DNA from 2 places in the Corynebacterium sp. MSK218 genome. Region 2 is predicted to be linked to the other one. Evidence: riboswitches for the same ligand, from Rfam matches in the RefSeq annotation. Region 2 holds a riboswitch; the other holds the start of a gene.
The links. A riboswitch is a leader RNA that binds a small molecule or an ion and turns the genes downstream of it on or off. The one in region 2 is predicted to bind thiamine pyrophosphate.
Positions count from the first base shown of each region.

Region 1 (9,130 bases), on a different contig from region 2:
AAGACCGCACCAGCAACTCTATCCAGGCTTGGGGGCTCGCGATGAAGCTTTTCCTTTCCTTAAGCAGTAGGCGAGAGTCCCCTTGGGGGTCGGTGCACTAAGAGCCGGCCCTCAGTGTGCCCCGCCGTGGAGGTCAGAGACCACGGCGGGGCACTGCGCAGTTTTAGGGCCGATGTGAGAGAGGCGTGGGGAAGAGACTAACGGACGCAACTTTTAGCTCTCGTGCCATTCTTCGAGGCGTTCGAGCAGAATCTTGTCAGACTCCAGCTTTGCCTCACGGTTGGCCTCCACGGTACCGCCCATCATCGTTTCCCAGGAGGGGCCGACGAGCTCATCAATGTTCTCGTGAAAAAGGTGGCCGGCGCCCTCGTAGATGTGAGGTTCAAGGTCGTCGTTCTGCTCGTTCAGAGCCTTGGCGGCGACATCGGCTTGCCACATTGCGTCCTCCGTCCCAGCGAAGAGGAGTCCATGACCATCGAACTGGCTGAGGTCAATGACGGTTTCTGGGTCGGCAGCGGCGGCGATGGCTTCATAGCCAGCGCGATAGGACACCGGCAGACCAAGGGCCAAGCGTGTCATGAGTTTGCCAAACTCGGCTCCCTGCTCAGCAGCAAATTTGCCAAACTCGGCTCCCTGCTCAGCAGCAAAGGGGACGGGTTCGCCCTTCCATGTAAAGCTGCTCCGTGTGCCGGTATCGCGCTGGTAGTTGAGGTTGCCGTACGTGTGATCCGCAGGGGTGTAGAGCACAATGTTGCTGATCTCTGGGTAACGAGCCGCCAAGTTTGCAGTGAGCTCCGCGCCCTTTGAGGTGCCGATGACGGTCAGCGGTTGAACACCATTGCCCTTCTCGTTGGCATAGGCAATGACCTCATCAAAGAATTCGAGTGGGACTTCATCAATAAATTCCTTTTGGCCGGGTTGTCCAAAGAAGTAGAGGTCGAGCACATCGTAGCCGTTATCGCGGAGGAGTTGAGCCTGTTCCACGTTGGCGCCGCCGTCGGAGCCACCGAAGACGACGACCGTGCCGGGGTGGGCGTCACCAAGCGGCGAGAGGTGGAACCCCTTCATGTAGTCGCCGTTGATTTTCTCCACGCCGTTCTCGCTGAGAATTCGATCATCCCCGCCCTCGGGGTTTTCGGGGATTGCATAACGATTGGTGTTGATGGAACGGGCAATCCATACACCCGCGATCAGGAGGACCAAGCACAGGAGAATAATCCCTAAGATCGTGAGAATAGCTTTGATAGCTCGCATGGCGGATGTCTCCTTTATTTCCTGATGAGATGTGCGCCGCTATCTCCATTGTATTTCGTGGGAGTGCTGAAGGTGCTGGATGTGCCCTTATCGGGGCTGCTTGCTAAGCTGTCACTGCTTTTAAGCTTTCTGTGGCAGCACTGTGAAGAGCTCGCCGCTTTCAACTGCACATCGTCACGGGTGCTTCCTGTCTGCATGCTGCTTCGCAGCGCCAGGGAGGAGGCTGAGATGCCGCCGAGGTAGCGGCGAACCGTTGAACCTGATCCGGGTAATGCCGGCGAGAGGGAGGAAAAATGAATTCTGTATCCACGTCTGGTGCGGGTGCTTCAAGTGCGGGAGCGCCTGGTGTGGGGGCTTCAGGTGCCGCACCGCGCAGCCTGAACTGGCGAATTGTAGACATCGTGGTGGCATCCGTGTTGGGTGTGGCCTGTGGTTTTGTGTTCCTGGTGTGGAACACGGTGGGCTATGCCTGGTTCCAGGCTATGGATGCGCTTACGCCCGGCCTGGGTGGTATTGCCACGGGTATCTGGCTCATCGGTGGTGTCATTGGCGGGCTTGTGATCCGCAAGCCTGGTGCGGCCCTCTACGTCGAATTGCTGGCAGCCATCGTGTCCACCTTGCTGGGCTCGCAGTGGAGTATTAGTACTGTCTATTCCGGCATCGCGCAGGGTATCGGTGTGGAAATCGTTCTCGCCATCTTCCTCTACCGCCGCTTTGGTCTGGGCGTGTCCATGCTTGGCGGCATGGCGGCCGGCTGGGGTGCTTTCGTGCTGGAGCTGTTTACCTCTGGAAACCTGGGCAAGACCCTGCAGTTCAACCTCATCTACTTCGTCACCCTGAGTATCTCCGGCGCGATTTTGGCCGGTGCGGTGGGCTTCTTTGTGGTCAAGGCGCTGGCGAAGACAGGCGCGCTTGATCGTTTCGCGGTCGGTCGCGAACAGCATTCCGCCTAATTGCGGAATGCTGGTGAGGCTATTTTCGGAGTCTGGGTGAGGTTAGTCGCGCAGTATGAATGAGGTAGGTGCCCCGGGGGCCACGAAGGTCACGGCCCGCGGCTACGGCTGGACGCATGCGGGCAGGCGTGAGGCTGCGCTCGCGGAGATTAACTTTGTCATCGAGCCGGGGGAGAAGGTGCTGCTGTGCGGTGACTCCGGTTCGGGTAAATCCACGCTGCTTGCTGCCATTGCGGGTGTTCTTGGCGGGGATGATGAAGGTACGCGAGTCGGGTCGATTCTGCTGGAGGATTCCCACGGCACCGTCGAGCAGCCCGGCCGCACTATCCCGGTGGGCTTGGTGCTTCAGGACCCTGATTCCCAGGTGATTGCTGCGCGCGTGGGTGATGACGTGGCTTTTGGCTGCGAAAATCTGGCTTATCCCCGCGAGGAGATCTGGCAGCGCGTGACTGCCGCGCTGGAGATGGTGGGGCCGTATGTTGACCTCGACTTTCCTACTGAGCGGCTCTCCGGCGGGCAGAAGCAGCGCCTCGCCTTGGCGGGTGTCATTGCGATGGGCGCGGGCGTTGTGCTTCTCGACGAACCCACGGCGAACCTCGACCCGGAAGGTGCGCGCGATGTTATCGAGGCCGTTTCCACCATGGTGGAGCGCACCGGCGCTACCCTCATCGTGGTCGAACACCAGCACGCAGCGTGGAAAGGCGTGCTGGACCGAGCCATTGAGCTCAAGGATGGGCGCATCGTGGCGGATGGGCCGCTTGACAGCGTCGTGGCAAACCGCACTGTGGCTGACCTGCCGGAGGCGAGGGACGTCGCTAAGCACAGCGAGCCCGCCCTGTGGAGTACTGACTTGGTCACGCGTTTCGGCCCACCACGTAGTTTTGAGCTGCCCCGCGGGGCGTCCACGGTGCTCACGGGGCCGAATGGTGCGGGAAAGACGACGTGGATGATGACCGTGGCAGGCCTCCTCCCGGCGGAGTCGGGGGAGATTGGTGTCGCGGACTTCGTGCGGCGCGGGCTGAAAGGCTCGCCGCTAGAGTGGAAGTCCCGGGAGCTGGCTGACCGTATCGGTTTCGTCTTCCAGAACCCCGAGCACCAGTTCGTCGCCCGCACCGTGGCTGAGGAATTGCGCGTGGGCCCGAAGGTCATGCGCCGTGAGATCCCCGAGGCGCACATTGCCGAGCTTGTCGACGCCCTCCGCTTAGGCCACCTCCTCAACGCCAACCCGTTCACGTTGTCGGGAGGGGAGAAGCGCCGTCTATCCGTGGCAACGGCCCTGGTGAGTGCGCCGGAGGTGCTGCTTCTCGACGAACCCACCTTCGGCCAAGATCCCCACACCTTCAGCGAGCTGGTGTGGCTGTTGCGACGCATGGCCGATGAGGGCACGACGATTGCCTCCGTGACGCATGATCCGCTCTTTATTTCCGCCTTGGGTGATCACCGCGTGGAGGTGACCCGTGGCTAACACTTCTTCGTCTAGTTCCTCTTCGGGCCTTTTGACCGGAGTGAATCCGCTGACCCGCATCTTCCTCATGTTCGTGTGGGTAACCCCCTTGTTGCTCTCCGTGGACCTGGTATCCGGTGGAGTATCGCTAGCGCTGACCATGCTCCTTGCCCCGCTGTGTGGGGTGTCGTGGCTGCGCATGCTAAAAGCGGGTTGGTTCTTGTTCCTCATCGCGCCGATTTCTGGCATCTCGATGCTGCTCTATGGTGCCCCGGGTGGGCGCGAGTACTTTAGCTTGTGGCTCATTACGGTGAGTGATAACTCGATTGAGCTCGCCATCGCCATTACTATTCGAGTCTTTGCGGTGGCGCTGCCCATGGTGGTGCTCGCGCGCGCGATCGATCCCACTGAGCTGGGTGACGCCCTCTCCCAGATTCTCAAGCTGCCGTCCCGTTTCGTCATTGGTGCCGTGGCCGGCGTGCGCATGATGACGCTCTTTAAGTCGGATTGGCAGTTCCTTGCCATGGCGCGTCGAGCGCGCGGACTTACCGACGAAGGCCGGGTCAAGCACCTCCTCACCATGTCCTTCGGGTTGTTGGTCCTCGCCCTGCGCCGCGGCGGCAAGCTTGCCACGGCGATGGAGGCGCGCGGATTCGGCCGCACTCCGCCCGGCGGTGGTCAGCGTACGTGGGCCCGTCCCTCTCGTCTTATGCACCGAGATTGGCTGGTGATGGCCGCGGGTGTGATCCTCGCTGCACTTCCGGTGGTAGTTTCGGTGCTAAGTGGTTCGTGGAGGTTCTTCGGTCTCTAAAGCCTCCACGGCTCCGAGACTGCACGCGCAAACCCAGAAGTGGTGAGAAGAAAACACATGCAGGAGACACAGGACGTCCAGGGCGCTGACTACAACAGCCAGATGGAACGGCTCTTGGAGGACGTGGTTAAGCTCTCCGCCTCCCGTAAGCGCCCGCTGAAACCAGTGACCGTGCTTATCGACGGCCCCTCGGGCGCCGGCAAAACCTGGACCTCGGTGGCTTTGGCTGAGCGTACTGGCTGGCGCGTGGTCCACCTCGACGAGTTCTATCCCGGCTGGCGTGGGCTTGAAGCCGGCTCCGTCATGGTTGCCGAACAAGTTCTGCGTGAGAACAACCCGGGCTACTGGCGCTGGGATTGGGACACGAATGCGCCGAAGGATTGGGCCAGCCTGGATGCACGCGATGACCTGATTGTGGAAGGCGTCGGTTCCGTCACCGCGGAGAATATTGCCGCGGCGAAAGAGCGCGGATCCGTCGTGACTGTCCGTATTGATGGCCCGCGCGAGCAGCGCCGCAAGCGAGCTCTGGAGCGCGACCCGGCTTATGAGGAATGGTTTGAAACCTGGGAGAACCAGGAGAAGAACTATTTCGCTGACATCGCGGTGGATGCCGACCTCACCTGGGAGTGGACGTAGTCACAAGGGTTCACAAGGGGGATTTTGGCAGATCAGGGGGCTGGTGGTAATCTAACCGACGGTTTCATCTTTGTCTGAGATGAAAAGTCTGATCAGTTTCTCGGCCGCATATGGTCGAGGGAAGTTCTGGACATGCGGAAGGGCCCCGGAGAAGAGCCCCCATTTTTGCATGTTTGACCGCCTTCCTTGATCAGTTGAAGCCGAAGTCATACAGAAAGACTAGATTTATGCCAACTATTCAGCAGCTGGTCCGCAAGGGCCGCCACAGCAAGAAGGCCGAGGTCGCTACGGCAGCCCTTAAGGGTTCCCCGCAGCGTCGCGGCGTGTGCACTCGCGTGTACACCACCACCCCGAAGAAGCCGAACTCCGCTCTCCGTAAGGTTGCTCGTGTTCGTCTGACCTCCGGTATTGAGGTTTCCGCCTACATTCCGGGCGAGGGCCACAACCTGCAGGAGCACTCCATGGTGCTCGTCCGCGGTGGTCGTGTGAAGGACCTCCCGGGTGTTCGCTACAAGATTATCCGTGGCGCACTGGATACCCAGGGCGTGAAGGACCGTAAGCAGGCTCGCTCCCGCTACGGCGCAAAGAAGGGACAGTAATCAACAATGCGTAAGAATGCTGCACCGAAGCGTCCTGTAGTCAAGGACCCGGTTTACAACTCCGAGCAGGTCACCATGCTCGTCAACAAGATCCTCCAGGACGGCAAGAAGTCCACCGCTGAGCGCATCGTCTACGGCGCTCTCGAGGCTTGCCGCGAGAAGACCGGTACCGACCCGGTCGGCACCCTGGAGAAGGCTTTGGGCAATATCCGCCCGGACCTCGAGGTTCGCTCCCGCCGTGTGGGTGGCGCTACCTACCAGGTCCCGGTTGAGGTTAAGCCGGCTCGTTCCAACACCCTGGCACTGCGTTGGTTGGTGACCTTCACCCGCCAGCGTCGCGAGAACACCATGATCGAGCGTCTCGCTAACGAGATTCTGGACGCATCCAACGGCCTGGGTGCTTCCGTCAAGCGCCGTGAGGATACTCACAAGATGGCTGAGGCTAACCGCGCCTTCGCTCACTACCGCTGGTAATTCCTGCGGAAAAATTTTGCCACATGGCTTCCTGGCCCGAACAACGACATCATCGTTTACCTGCGCTGACAGCGCGATGCGGAGCCCTTGAGAAAAGGGTACCGCCACGCGCACAGTGCGGAACAAAACTTTAATAGCGTTGTTCGGGCCATTTTTGTGTATGGGGGCAGTTAAACGCCCTGCATGCACAGTCAAAAACGTCATGCAGTAACATGCACAGCGGGACAGTGGCAGCCCACATGTGAGGTGCCCTGAGTTCCTCACGCTGCCGCGCTAGCCTAGACGTGGCAAAATAGATCAAGACCTATCCATGAAGACGTCTTTGTACTGTAAGTCAGTGTTGAGCTGACTCGGGCGTCGACGAGACATTAAGTTGGGGTATAAACGTGGCACAACAAGTGCTTAAGGATCTGAACAAGGTCCGCAACATCGGCATCATGGCTCACATCGATGCTGGTAAGACCACCACGACCGAGCGCATTCTCTTCTACACCGGTATCAACCGTAAGGTCGGCGAGACCCACGATGGTGCCTCCACCACTGACTGGATGGAGCAGGAGAAGGAGCGCGGCATCACCATTACGTCCGCTGCTGTGACCTGTTTCTGGGACAACAACCAGATCAACATCATTGACACCCCGGGTCACGTTGACTTCACCGTTGAGGTGGAGCGTTCCCTCCGTGTTCTTGATGGCGCCGTTGCCGTCTTCGACGGTAAGGAAGGCGTTGAGCCGCAGTCCGAGCAGGTGTGGCGTCAGGCTGCTAAGTACGACGTTCCGCGTATCTGCTTCGTCAACAAGATGGACAAGATGGGCGCGGACTTCTACTACACCGTTGGCACCATCGTTGACCGCCTCGGCGCTAAGCCGTTGGTTCTGCAGCTGCCGATCGGCGCTGAGGATGACTTCGACGGTGTTGTTGACCTCATCGACATGCAGGCACTGACCTGGCGCGGCAAGGTTGAGACCGGTACCGAAGCCACCATCGAGGAGATCCCGGCCGACCTGAAGGATAAGGCTGAGGAGTACCGCGAGAAGCTGCTCGAGACCGTCGCCGAGTCCGATGAAGAGCTCATGGAGAAGTACTTCGGTGGCGAGGAGCTCACCAAGGAAGAGATCCAGGCTGCCATCCGCAAGATGACCATTAACTCTGAGGTCTACCCGGTTCTGTGTGGTACTGCCTACCGCAACAAGGGCATCCAGCCGCTGCTCGACGCTGTCGTTGCTTACCTGCCGAACCCGCTCGACATCGGCGAGATCACCGGCCACGCTGTGGGCAACGAGGACGAGGTTATTACCCGTAAGCCGTCCATTGAGTCCCCGTTTGCAGCTCTGGCCTTCAAGATTGCTGCTCACCCGTTCTTCGGTCAGCTGACCTTCACCCGCGTGTACTCCGGCCAGGTTCTTCCGGGTACCGAGGTTATGAACTCCACCAAGGGTAAGAAGGAGCGCATCGGTAAGCTCTTCCAGATGCACGCCAACAAGGAGAACCCGGTGGAGCAGGCAGATGCCGGCAACATCTACGCCGTCATTGGTCTGAAGGAAACCACCACCGGTGACACCCTGTGTGACAAGGATGACCAGATCATCCTCGAGTCCATGGACTTCCCGGAGCCGGTTATTAAGGTCTCCATCGAGCCGAAGACCAAGGCTGACCAGGAGAAGCTGGGTACCGCTATTCAGAAGCTGGCTGCTGAGGACCCGACCTTTACCGTTGAGCTCGACGAGGAGACCGGCCAGACCGTTATCGGCGGCATGGGCGAGCTCCACCTCGACGTTCTGGTTGACCGCATGAAGCGCGAGTTCAAGGTTGAGGCCAACATTGGTAACCCGCAGGTTGCTTACCGCGAGACCATCCGCAAGAAGGTCGAGTCCCTGGACTACACCCACAAGAAGCAGACCGGTGGTTCCGGCCAGTTCGCAAAGGTCATCGTCACCATCGAGCCGTACAACCCGGAGCCGGAGGAGCTGGAAGAGGGCGAGTCCGCAACCTACAAGTTCGAGAACGCCGTCACCGGTGGCCGCGTTCCGAAGGAGTACATCCCGTCCGTCGACGCTGGTATCCAGGATGCTATGCAGTACGGCTTCGTCGCTGGCTTCCCGCTGGTGAACATCAAGGCCACCCTCGAGGATGGCGCTTACCACGACGTTGACTCCTCCGAGATGGCCTTCAAGCTGGCTGGCTCCCAGGTCCTCAAGGAAGCTGTTGCTAAGGCAAAGCCGGTTCTGCTTGAGCCGATCATGGCCGTTGAGGTTGTTACCCCTGAGGAGTACATGGGCACCGTGAACGGTGACATCTCCTCCCGCCGTGGCCAGGTCTTCGCTATGGAGGACCGCTCCGGCGCCAAGGTCGTGAAGGCTAAGGTTCCGCTGTCCGAGATGTTCGGCTACATCGGTGACCTGCGTTCTTCCACCGCTGGCCGTGCAAACTTCACCATGGTCTTCGATTCCTACGCTGAGGTTCCGTCCTCCGTGGCTCAGGAGATCATCGAGGAGCGCACCGGCAACAAGGCCTAAGCGGCCCCGCCGTTTAGCCCGCAACATGGGGCTGGTAGTCTTCGCCAGTAGACAGCCAGCTCCCTGCGCTGGGGGGTAGCGGTCGGCTGAGCACGCAACCACAATCGTGTGTGTTGAGCCGGCCGTTACCCTCCCAGGATCCTGTTAATTGATTCTTGTCGAGGGTCAACGACCGCACGTTATGCGCGGGGTTACCTCCTATTGAGGCAGTTTGAAAAAACTGCGGCATAAATCTAGGATCGTGTAACTGGCACGTAAAGAAAGCGTCATTAGCGCTTATGGGCTTCGGCTCGAAGTGCCAATGGCAATACAAACCACGTGGCTGCGAAATACGTAGCCGCCATAGAGTCCAGGAGGACAAACAGTGGCAAAGGAGAAGTTCGAGCGTACGAAGCCGCATGTGAACATCGGCACCATCGGACACGTCGACCACGGCAAGACCA
Region 1 covers NZ_JASPGN010000001.1:136,778-145,907, forward strand. Annotated here, with positions in the region: gene QP922_RS00645 (acyl-CoA thioester hydrolase/BAAT C-terminal domain-containing protein) at 214-1,254, opposite strand; TPP riboswitch at 1,421-1,558, shown strand; gene QP922_RS00650 (ECF transporter S component) at 1,548-2,207, shown strand; gene QP922_RS00655 (ABC transporter ATP-binding protein) at 2,263-3,672, shown strand; gene QP922_RS00660 (energy-coupling factor transporter transmembrane component T family protein) at 3,740-4,462, shown strand; gene QP922_RS00665 (isopentenyl transferase family protein) at 4,520-5,098, shown strand; gene rpsL (30S ribosomal protein S12) at 5,326-5,697, shown strand; gene rpsG (30S ribosomal protein S7) at 5,704-6,171, shown strand; gene fusA (elongation factor G) at 6,558-8,687, shown strand; gene tuf (elongation factor Tu) at 9,052-9,130, shown strand, end outside.
Region 1: linked by a shared signal. The riboswitch ahead of QP922_RS00650 (ECF transporter S component) and the one ahead of thiC (phosphomethylpyrimidine synthase ThiC) in region 2 are both predicted to bind thiamine pyrophosphate.

Region 2 (9,130 bases):
GAGGCGGTGCCGATGCCGGCGTCGACAAGCACGGGCACTGAGGCGCGCGAGCAAATGAGCTCGAGGTTGTGTGGGTTGAGGATGCCTAGGCCGGTGCCGATGGGGGCGCCGAGCGGCATGACGGCCGCGGCGCCTGCATCCTCGAGGCGCTGGGCTGCCACGGGGTCATCGCTGGTATAGGCCAGCACGGTAAAACCTTCGGCGCTGAGCAGCTCGGTGGCGTCGAGGGTCTCTACGACATCGGGCAGTAGCGTGTGTTCATCGGCGATGACCTCGACTTTGACCCAGCTCGTGCCGAGCGCTTCGCGGGCCATGCGGGCGGTGAGTACCGCCTCGCGCGCGGTGCGGCAGCCGGCGGTATTGGGCAATGGCGCGATGTTGAGGCGGCGCAGCAGATCAAAGACGCTCTCGCCGCCGCTGGTGCCAGCGTGGCGCCGCATGGCCACGGTGGTCAGCTCGGTTCCGGATGCGACGAGCGCGCGCTCGAGCGCCTCGTGGCTCGTGGCCCCACCAGTGCCCATGATGAGGTGGGAGGAAAAGGTGGTATCGGCGATGGTGAGCATTTAACCTCCTTGGACTGCGGTGAGGATTTCCACGGCTGCGCCTTCGTTAAGTGGGGTGGAGTCCCACTGTGAGCGGGGAATGACCTGTTCAGCGACGGCCACTGCGGTGCCGTCAGGAGCGATGCCCTTTTCCTTAAGCAGCTGGGCGACGGTATCGGCCGCCGTGTCATAGGCCTGGCCGTTGAGGATGAGGATCATTGTGGCTCCTTGAGATGTCGCAGGGGATTGCAGGCAGTGAGATCGATACTGGGATCGGTTCCTTCGATGAGCTCGCGGGTACAGCGCGCGGCTAGGGCCGTGAGCAGGATGCCGTGGCGGAAATAGCCGGTAGAGATGACGAGCCGGTCGCTGACGCGGCCAAGATAAGGCAGGTCATCCGGCGTGCCGGGACGAGCACCTGCGCTGGCCTCGAGGAACTCGCACTCCTCGACGGCGGGGAGGATGCGGATGGCGTCGCGAAGCAGCGCGTAGACCCCGCCGGCTTGTGCGGAGGCCAGGGAATCCTCGCGGGTCGTTGCGCCGACGGCGAGGGTGCCATCGGCTCGAGGGATGAGGTAGATGGGGCGATCCTCCACGAAGCCGCGGACGACCCGGGTAAGCAGCGGTTGTAGGTGCTCTGGCACGCGCAGGCGCACGATGTCGCCATACACCGGGCGCAGTTGGAGGGGAGAGCGTTCAAATCCCGCTGAGCGTGCCCAGTCGACGTCGCGGGCGCCCAGTCCAGCAGCCAGGACGACGTCATCCGCGTGGAAGTTGCCAGCGGGAGTGCTGACCATGCCTGTAGCGGCATCAATCGACTGTGCCGCCGTACGGAAGAATCGCACGCCGAGCTCTTGGGCTGCGCTCAGCAGCGAAGCGGCCCACTGGCGGGGAAAGACCTGGGTATCACCGGGGATGCTCACGGCAGCGGCGAGACGCGGGGAGAGAAGCGGTTCGGCGCGGCGGGCCTCGCGCACGGTGATGCGCTCGACCTCCATGCCGTGGAGAGATTGATAGTCAGCTAGCTCAACAAGGTGCTGGGCATCCGCACGGTCGGCGGCGACGACGAAGGTGCCTTCATCGCGGTAGCCGGTGGGTACCTCCGTGTGGGACGCCACCAGATCGATAAGTTCCGGGTACCACTCGCCGGAGGCTCGCATCAAGGGAAAGAGCGGATCCTGCTGGTACATCACCTCTGCAGTGGGGGCGAGCATCCCGCCGGCGAAGTGCGTGGCTCCGGAGGCCGGCGCAGGATCCAGCACGGTGACCTCGTGACCCCGGGAAGCCAGCTCCACTGCGGTGGCTAGGCCCACTACACCTGCGCCGACAATGATGACGGAAGAATCAGAGGCGATAGTCATCGCGCACCTTCATCGAAGCCGGACAGCAGCTCGCGGCAGTAGGCTTCAGGGTCGTCGGCATGCATGATGCCGCGCACGACAGCTAGGCCGGCCACGCCAGTTGCGGCAAGATCAGCTGCGTCGTTGGCGGTGACATCCCCGATGGCCACGAGAGGAACGCGGGAGAGCTTCACCAACTCTGGATAGGCATCAAGGCCCAGCGGCGGGCGGCCGGAGTCCTTCGTTGGGGTGGAACGGAAGGGGCCGCAGCCGATGTAGTCAATATATTGAGCTACCTCGTTGGCCGCCTCGACCAGCTGGCGAGTACCCGTGGTTAGCCCAATGATCGCCTCTGGCCCTAACAGTGCGCGGGCCTGCGCCACGGGCAGATCGTCTTGACCAATGTGCACTCCGTGAATTGCTTCGCCGTCGTGGCGGAGGGCAGCGGCGACGTCCACGCGGTCGTCGATAAGCACACGCGTTTCTGGGTTGGCCTGTGCCACCGCACGCGCTACGTCACGGCCCAGCAGGTAGAGGTCGCGGGCAGAAATCGGCTTAGAACGTACCTGTACGACCCCCGCCCCGCCGCGCGCTGCAGCAGCCGCGATGCGAACGACGTCCGCATGCGAGCCCGCGCCCGTGACGAAGTAGCAGCGAAGATCAGGCATTGACGCCGTCTTCCTCGTGGTACAGCTGCGAACCCTGCGCCTTAAACTCCTTCGATTTGCGCTCCTCGCCTGCGCGGGCAGCAGCGATAACGTCCGGGTCTACGGAGCCTTGGCCTGGGAAGCTGGGCATGCCGAGGGAATCGGAGAACGTATCGCGAATGTCTTGGCTGATGCGCATGGAACAGAACTTTGGCCCGCACATGGAACAGAAGTGTGCGGTCTTGGCCGGCTCGGCGGGCAGAGTCTCATCGTGGTAGGCCTGCGCGGTATCCGGGTCGAGGGAGAGCGCAAACTGGTCGTGCCAGCGGAACTCGAAGCGGGCCTTGCTCATCGCATCGTCCCAAGCGCGCGCCCCCGGGTGGCCCTTGGCCACGTCGGCCGCATGGGCCGCGAGCTTATAGGTGATAACGCCGGTCTTCACATCATCGCGGTTGGGCAGGCCCAGGTGTTCCTTCGGGGTGACGTAGCACAGCATGGCCGTGCCACCCATGGCGATGTGTGCCGCGCCGATGGCGGAGGTGATGTGGTCATAGCCCGGCGCGATATCGGTGACCAGTGGGCCTAGCGTGTAGAAGGGAGCATCAGACGCCCAGTCCTGCTCCAGCTCGTTGTTCTCCTGAATCATGTTGAGCGGCACGTGGCCGGGGCCTTCCACCATGACCTGAACGTCGTACTCCCAGGCGCGCCGGGTGAGCTCGCCGATAGTCTTGAGCTCAGCGAACTGTGCGGTGTCATTGGCGTCCGCCAGCGAACCCGGGCGCAGGCCATCGCCGAGGGAGAAGGCGACGTCGTAGCGCGCGAAAATCTCACACAGCTCGTCGAAGTTTTCATAGAGGAAGGACTCCTTGTGGTGTGCCAGGCACCAGCCCGCCATGATGGAACCACCACGGGAGACAATGCCCGTCACGCGGTTCGTGGTCAGCGGCACGTAGGGCAGCAGCACGCCGGCATGGATGGTCATGTAGTCCACGCCTTGTTCGCACTGTTCGATGACGGTATCGCGGAAGATTTCCCAGGTCAGGTCTTCTGCGACGCCGTTAACCTTTTCCAAAGCCTGGTAGATGGGCACGGTGCCGATGGGCACCGGCGAGTTGCGCAGGATCCACTCACGGGTGGTGTGGATGTCATCTCCAGTGGACAGATCCATGACGGTATCCGCACCCCAGCGCGTGGCCCAGCGCAGCTTCGACACCTCTTCCGCAATGGAGGACGTCACCGCAGAGTTGCCAATGTTGGCGTTTATTTTGGTGAGGAACTTCCGTCCGATGATCATCGGCTCCGATTCCGGGTGGTTCACATTATTGGGCAGGATGGCGCGGCCGCGCGCGATTTCGGAGCGCACAAACTCCGGGTCGCAATGCTCGCGCAGGGCTACAAATTCCATCTCCTTGGTGATGATGCCCTGGCGTGCGTAGTGCATCTGGGTCACACGCTTGCCTTCCTTTGACCGCAGCGGCTGGCGACGTTCGCCCTTCCACTCTTGGGAAGCCGCACCGCGGCGCTCGGCGGAGCGGCCGTCATCTGCCAGGTTGCGGGCGCGGCCTTCGTAGGGCTCTACATCGCCGCGCTCGGCAATCCATTCTGCGCGCAGTGCCGGCAGGCCCACCTCAGGTTCACACTCCGGGCCACGGGTGCGGTACACGCGGAAAGGTTCGTTGGGGCCGGTGGGGGAATCATCCAGCTGGATTTCCGTCTCAGGCACCTCGAGGCCCTTCTCCCGGATGGGGGAGTAGGAGTGCTTGGGGTGGATCTCTCCGGAGTCGGAGGACTGGATGGGGTTATGGGTAGCCGTCATGGCTGCTCCTCTCTTCCTTCGCTGGTGCTAACCAGACAGGTTCGAACGGTGCAGGCGCGGTGTCAGCGCCACTCTCAGCCCGCTTCCTGCGGGCACCCGTGGGGTATCAGTGCGTTTCCCACCATAGAGGGTAAATCCCAGCCATGTCAGGCATTTGGAACAATTTGGCCGGTGGGGGTGGGATATGGAAAGATGACGTTGTTCTATGTAACAGGCACGAACCGGTCAGCTACCGAAAGGTTGCGCTAGGGTCCTCTGTCTTAAACTGAAAAGGAAAACATTCAATGGCAAACCTCATTGACAAGGTTGACGCAGCACAGCTGCGTGACGATATCCCGTCCTTCCGCCCGGGCGACACCCTCGACGTCAACGTCAAGGTTATCGAGGGCAACACCGAGCGTACCCAGCTCTTCAAGGGCGTCTGCATCCGCCGCCAGGGAGACGGCATCCGCGAGACCTTCACCGTCCGTAAGGTCTCCTTCGGCATCGGCGTGGAGCGTACCTTCCCGGTTCACTCCCCGAACATCGCCTCCATCGAGGTAGTTCGCCGCGGCCGCGTTCGCCGCGCCAAGCTGTACTACCTGCGCGACCTGCGCGGCAAGAAGGCCCGCATCAAGGAGCGCCGCTAGTTCTAGCTGCTCTGCTCAGCCCTCCGCTTCCCACCTTTCCTGGTGGGAAAGGCGGAGGGCTTTGTGCTTTACAACGCCGCTCCTGCCGAGCCGCATACCGAGGATGTCGTTACGCATTGCTAGGATTTAGCGCGTGGATAAAGACAAGGACATGACTAAAGGTGTCTCTGAGGACCTCACCGATGGCGTCGCGAGCGGTGAGCAGGGCGCAGAGAAGAACGTGGATGCGGCGGTAGGGGGGACGTCGGCAAGCACTGCACTGCCTGCGAAGAAGCAGGATAAGGAAAAGAAGCAGATGCCGTGGTTCCTGGAGACCGTCATCGTCGTGGTCTGCGTACTCGCGGTGGTTGGCGTGTTCCAGAACTTTGTGGGCCGCCAGTACGTCATCCCTTCCGGTTCGATGGAACCGACCTTGCATGGCTGCGCCGGCTGCAACAATGACCGCATTTTCACCGAGAAGGTCTCGTATTACGGCGACAAGAACCCAGAGCCGGGTGATGTTGTGGTCTTCAAGGGCACCGAGGATTGGGATACCAACTGGCAATCCCCGCGCTCGGATAACCCGGTGATTCACCGCATTCAGGATGCTTTGAGCTATGTCTCCCTCACCCCTCCGGATGAAAACACCCTGGTTAAGCGAGTCATCGCTACCGGAGGCCAGACTGTGTCCTGCCAGGAAGGTGACCCAGCCGTCATGGTGGATGGCAAGCCCATCGAACAGGACTATGTTCAGGACCCGCCCACCTACCGCGTGGATGAAACCACCGGCTCCTATGCTTGCGGCGGCGCGTATTTTGGTCCGGTGACCGTACCGGAAGGCAATATTTGGGTGATGGGTGATAACCGCACGGCGTCGGCGGACTCGCGCTACCACATGCAAGATGAGTACCAGGGCACCATCCCCCTGGAGAACGTGCGCGGCAAGGTCATGTTTGTCTTCTTCCCCTTCAACCGCATCGGTGGGGTCGATGACCCGGACATCCAGTCCTAAACGCAGCCCGGAAGCCGCACGCCTGCGCACACGCGATGTGCTGTGGGCGCTTGCGGTCACCTTTGCTGTGTTGGCGCTCATCCAAGCCTTCGTGGGGCGGATGTACCTTATTCCATCGTCCTCGATGGAACCGACCCTGCATGGCTGCCCTGGGTGCGCGAACGACCGCATCGTTGTGCAAAAGGTCAGCTACTATTTCTCTGACCCGCAGCCGGGAGATGTAGTGGTCTTTTCTGGACCAGATTCGTGGAATACCTCGTTTGACGTCGCACGTTCCCGCAACGTTGTCGTGCGCGGGCTGCAAAACTTGGGTGCCGTGGTGGGGTTGGTGCCTAATGGGGACAACATTCTGGTCAAACGTGTCATCGCCACAGGTGGGCAGACCGTGTCCTGCGAGGAAGGCGATCCTTCCATCATGGTCGACGGCCATGCCACGAGTCAGGAATTTGTCCTTGACCCGCCAGAGATTCCCATCGATAGCAGCGTGGGCTCCCAGGCGTGTGGTGGTGCCTTTTTTGGCCCGGTGACTGTACCGGAAGGCCACCTGTGGGTCATGGGAGATAACCGCACCAATTCCCTCGACTCCCGCGCGCATCTGGGCGATAAACTGCAGGGCACCATCCCCGTAGAGAATGTGCGTGGCAAAGTCGAAGCCGTGGTCCTGCCGGTCAACCGTGCGCATCCCATTGACCATCCAGATCTATGAGGCGGCTGAAGCAAAAGCGCACGTATGAGGTGGCGTTAACAAAGGCGGGCCTAGGGCCGGTGGCGGGCGTGGATGAAGCCGGTCGCGGGGCCTGCTGTGGACCGGTGACGATTGCAGCCTGTATCCTTCCGGAGCGCATCGTGCCTGGGCTTGAGCGTCTTGATGATTCCAAGAAGCTGAGCCCTGTTGCACGCGCCCAGTTGGAGCCGATTATTAAACGGCGGGCTTTAGCCTGGTCCGTGGTGCACATTGAAGCCCGAGACATCGACACCTTTGGAATCCAACACGCCAATGTGTCCGGAATGCGCCGCGCGGTGGCGCAATTGGAGGTCCGTCCGGGCTATGTGCTTACCGACGCCCTCCTCGTCCCCGGTATCCCTTCCCCGCAGCTGCCGATCATCGGTGGCGATGCCGCCGCGCGGTGTATCGCAGCAGCGAGTATCTTGGCCAAAGTGTCGCGGGACCGTTTCATGGACGACCTTGAAGAGCGCTACCCGGGCTACGGGCTGGGCAGTCACAAGGGATATGGCACCGCTGCGCACCAAGAAGCCATCGCTCAGATGGGGGCAACCCCGGAGCACCGGATGAGTTATCGCAATGTTGCTGGCGCCCATGCGGATTTCCTCGCGCGCGCCTGAGCGCTTCAACGCTGTGCGGGAAGTAAGCTGAGGCACGTTCTGTCACAACACGTGACAACCGCCGTAGACGTGAGCGAAGGAGAAGCACACCGTGAGCGCTGAGGAACTCGATAACTACGAGGCTGAAGTCGAGCTGTCGCTGTACCGCGAGTACCGCGATGTGGTCAGCCAATTCTCCTATGTGGTGGAGACCGAACGCAGGTTTTACCTGGCCAACGCCGTCGAATTAATCCCGCACACGTCCGGACCTGATGTCTATTACGAGGTGCGCATGTCGGATGCGTGGGTGTGGGACATGTACCGCTCCGCGCGTTTTGTGCGCTACGTCCGCGTCATTACTTACAAGGACGTCAACATTGAGGAGTTGGACAAGCCGGACTTCGTGCTTCCGGACTAGTCCAAGCTGTGGATAACCCTGAGGGTGTGGGGTGACCCCGGACTCGTTATCCACAGATATGCCGTGTGGGGCTGTGGGCCCCTCGTCGGGAGATAGGTGCCTAGGGTGTTCTGGATAGTGCCGTGAGGTCCACGGCACGAGGACTGGGCTTGTGTCGTGCTTGCGGCGTGTAGTGAACACGACCATTTCAAGGAGCACCTCCATGACCAGAACCTCAGCAACCTCGCTTCGGACAGGAGCCGTAAACACCCCGGCCGCAGGCCAGACCATCCGCCCTCAAGACGCTTTAGGGCGAGCGGGTGAAAAATTCGCCGCCGACTTCTACCGGGCACGCGGCAGCCAAGTAATAGCTGCAAACGTGCAGTATTCGGTGGGGGAGATAGATCTCGTTGTACGTGAGCGGGATGGAACCATCGTCTTTGTTGAGGTAAAGACCCGCGCCACGCGCAACTATGGCGTCGCAGAAGCGGTGACGAAGCGCAAGCTGCAGCGCCTACGCAAGGCTGCCGCCTACTGGCTCGATGGAAAGCCGCTTTCCGACGTCCGCTTTGACGTCCTCGGCCTCGTACAATCTGGCGCCGACTTCGATGTGGAGTACTTCCAGGGGGTGGAACATGGCGCTCGGTAGGTGCGACACGATTGCGCTTGACGGTGTACTTGCCAAAGTCGTTGAAGTGGAAGCCAATGTCGGGCCAGGACTCCCGGGAGTACACGTGGTGGGCTTGGGCGATGCCGCGATTTCTGAGTCACGCGACCGCATCCGCACAGCGGTGAGCAACTCTCACTTGCCTTGGCCCAAGACCAAAGTCGTGGTGTCGATGTCCCCGGCGTCGCTGCCCAAGGCCGGAGCCCATTTCGACTTACCCATGGCACTTGCCATTCTGGCAGCGGGGCAGGCGGACAATAGCCGTCTTGACGGGACAATCGTGCTGGGTGAACTGGGACTTGATGGCCGCGTGCGTCCTGTCTCCGGCATTATCCCCGCGCTCCTGGCGGCACGCTCACAAGGCTACGACACGCTCATCATCCCGCCAGGCAATGCCGCGGAAGCAGCGCTCGTACCGGGCGTGCGGGTTCTTGTCGCGGAGACACTGTGGGATGCCTTCGCTTGGGCATGCGGTAGCGATTGCCTTGCCACAGCGGACCTCGTTGCACGCGACGTCGTAGCGCTGCGCGAGGAGGTGTCCGACTTCAGCGAGGTGGCCGGGCAGAAGGAAGCGAAGTGGGCAGCAGAAGTTGCCGCAGCCGGCGGACATCACGTCATGATGGTCGGCCCACCTGGGTCTGGAAAGTCTATGATTGCCTCCCGTTTGCCCAGCATTCTGCCGCGGTTGACTACCGACCAATCAGTTGAAGCTACCGCTATTCATTCGGTGGCAGGTTCAGTAGGGACTGTCATTTCCCGGGCACCCTTTATCGCCCCG
Region 2 covers NZ_JASPGN010000014.1:13,427-22,556, forward strand. Annotated here, with positions in the region: gene QP922_RS10765 (thiazole synthase) at 1-563, opposite strand, end outside; gene thiS (sulfur carrier protein ThiS) at 564-761, opposite strand; gene thiO (glycine oxidase ThiO) at 758-1,903, opposite strand; gene QP922_RS10780 (thiamine phosphate synthase) at 1,900-2,550, opposite strand; partial or broken gene thiC (phosphomethylpyrimidine synthase ThiC) at 2,689-4,345, opposite strand; TPP riboswitch at 4,341-4,455, opposite strand; gene rplS (50S ribosomal protein L19) at 4,630-4,974, shown strand; gene lepB (signal peptidase I) at 5,270-5,965, shown strand; gene lepB (signal peptidase I) at 5,943-6,671, shown strand; gene QP922_RS10805 (ribonuclease HII) at 6,668-7,309, shown strand; gene QP922_RS10810 (DUF2469 domain-containing protein) at 7,401-7,706, shown strand; gene QP922_RS10815 (YraN family protein) at 7,909-8,334, shown strand; gene QP922_RS10820 (YifB family Mg chelatase-like AAA ATPase) at 8,321-9,130, shown strand, end outside.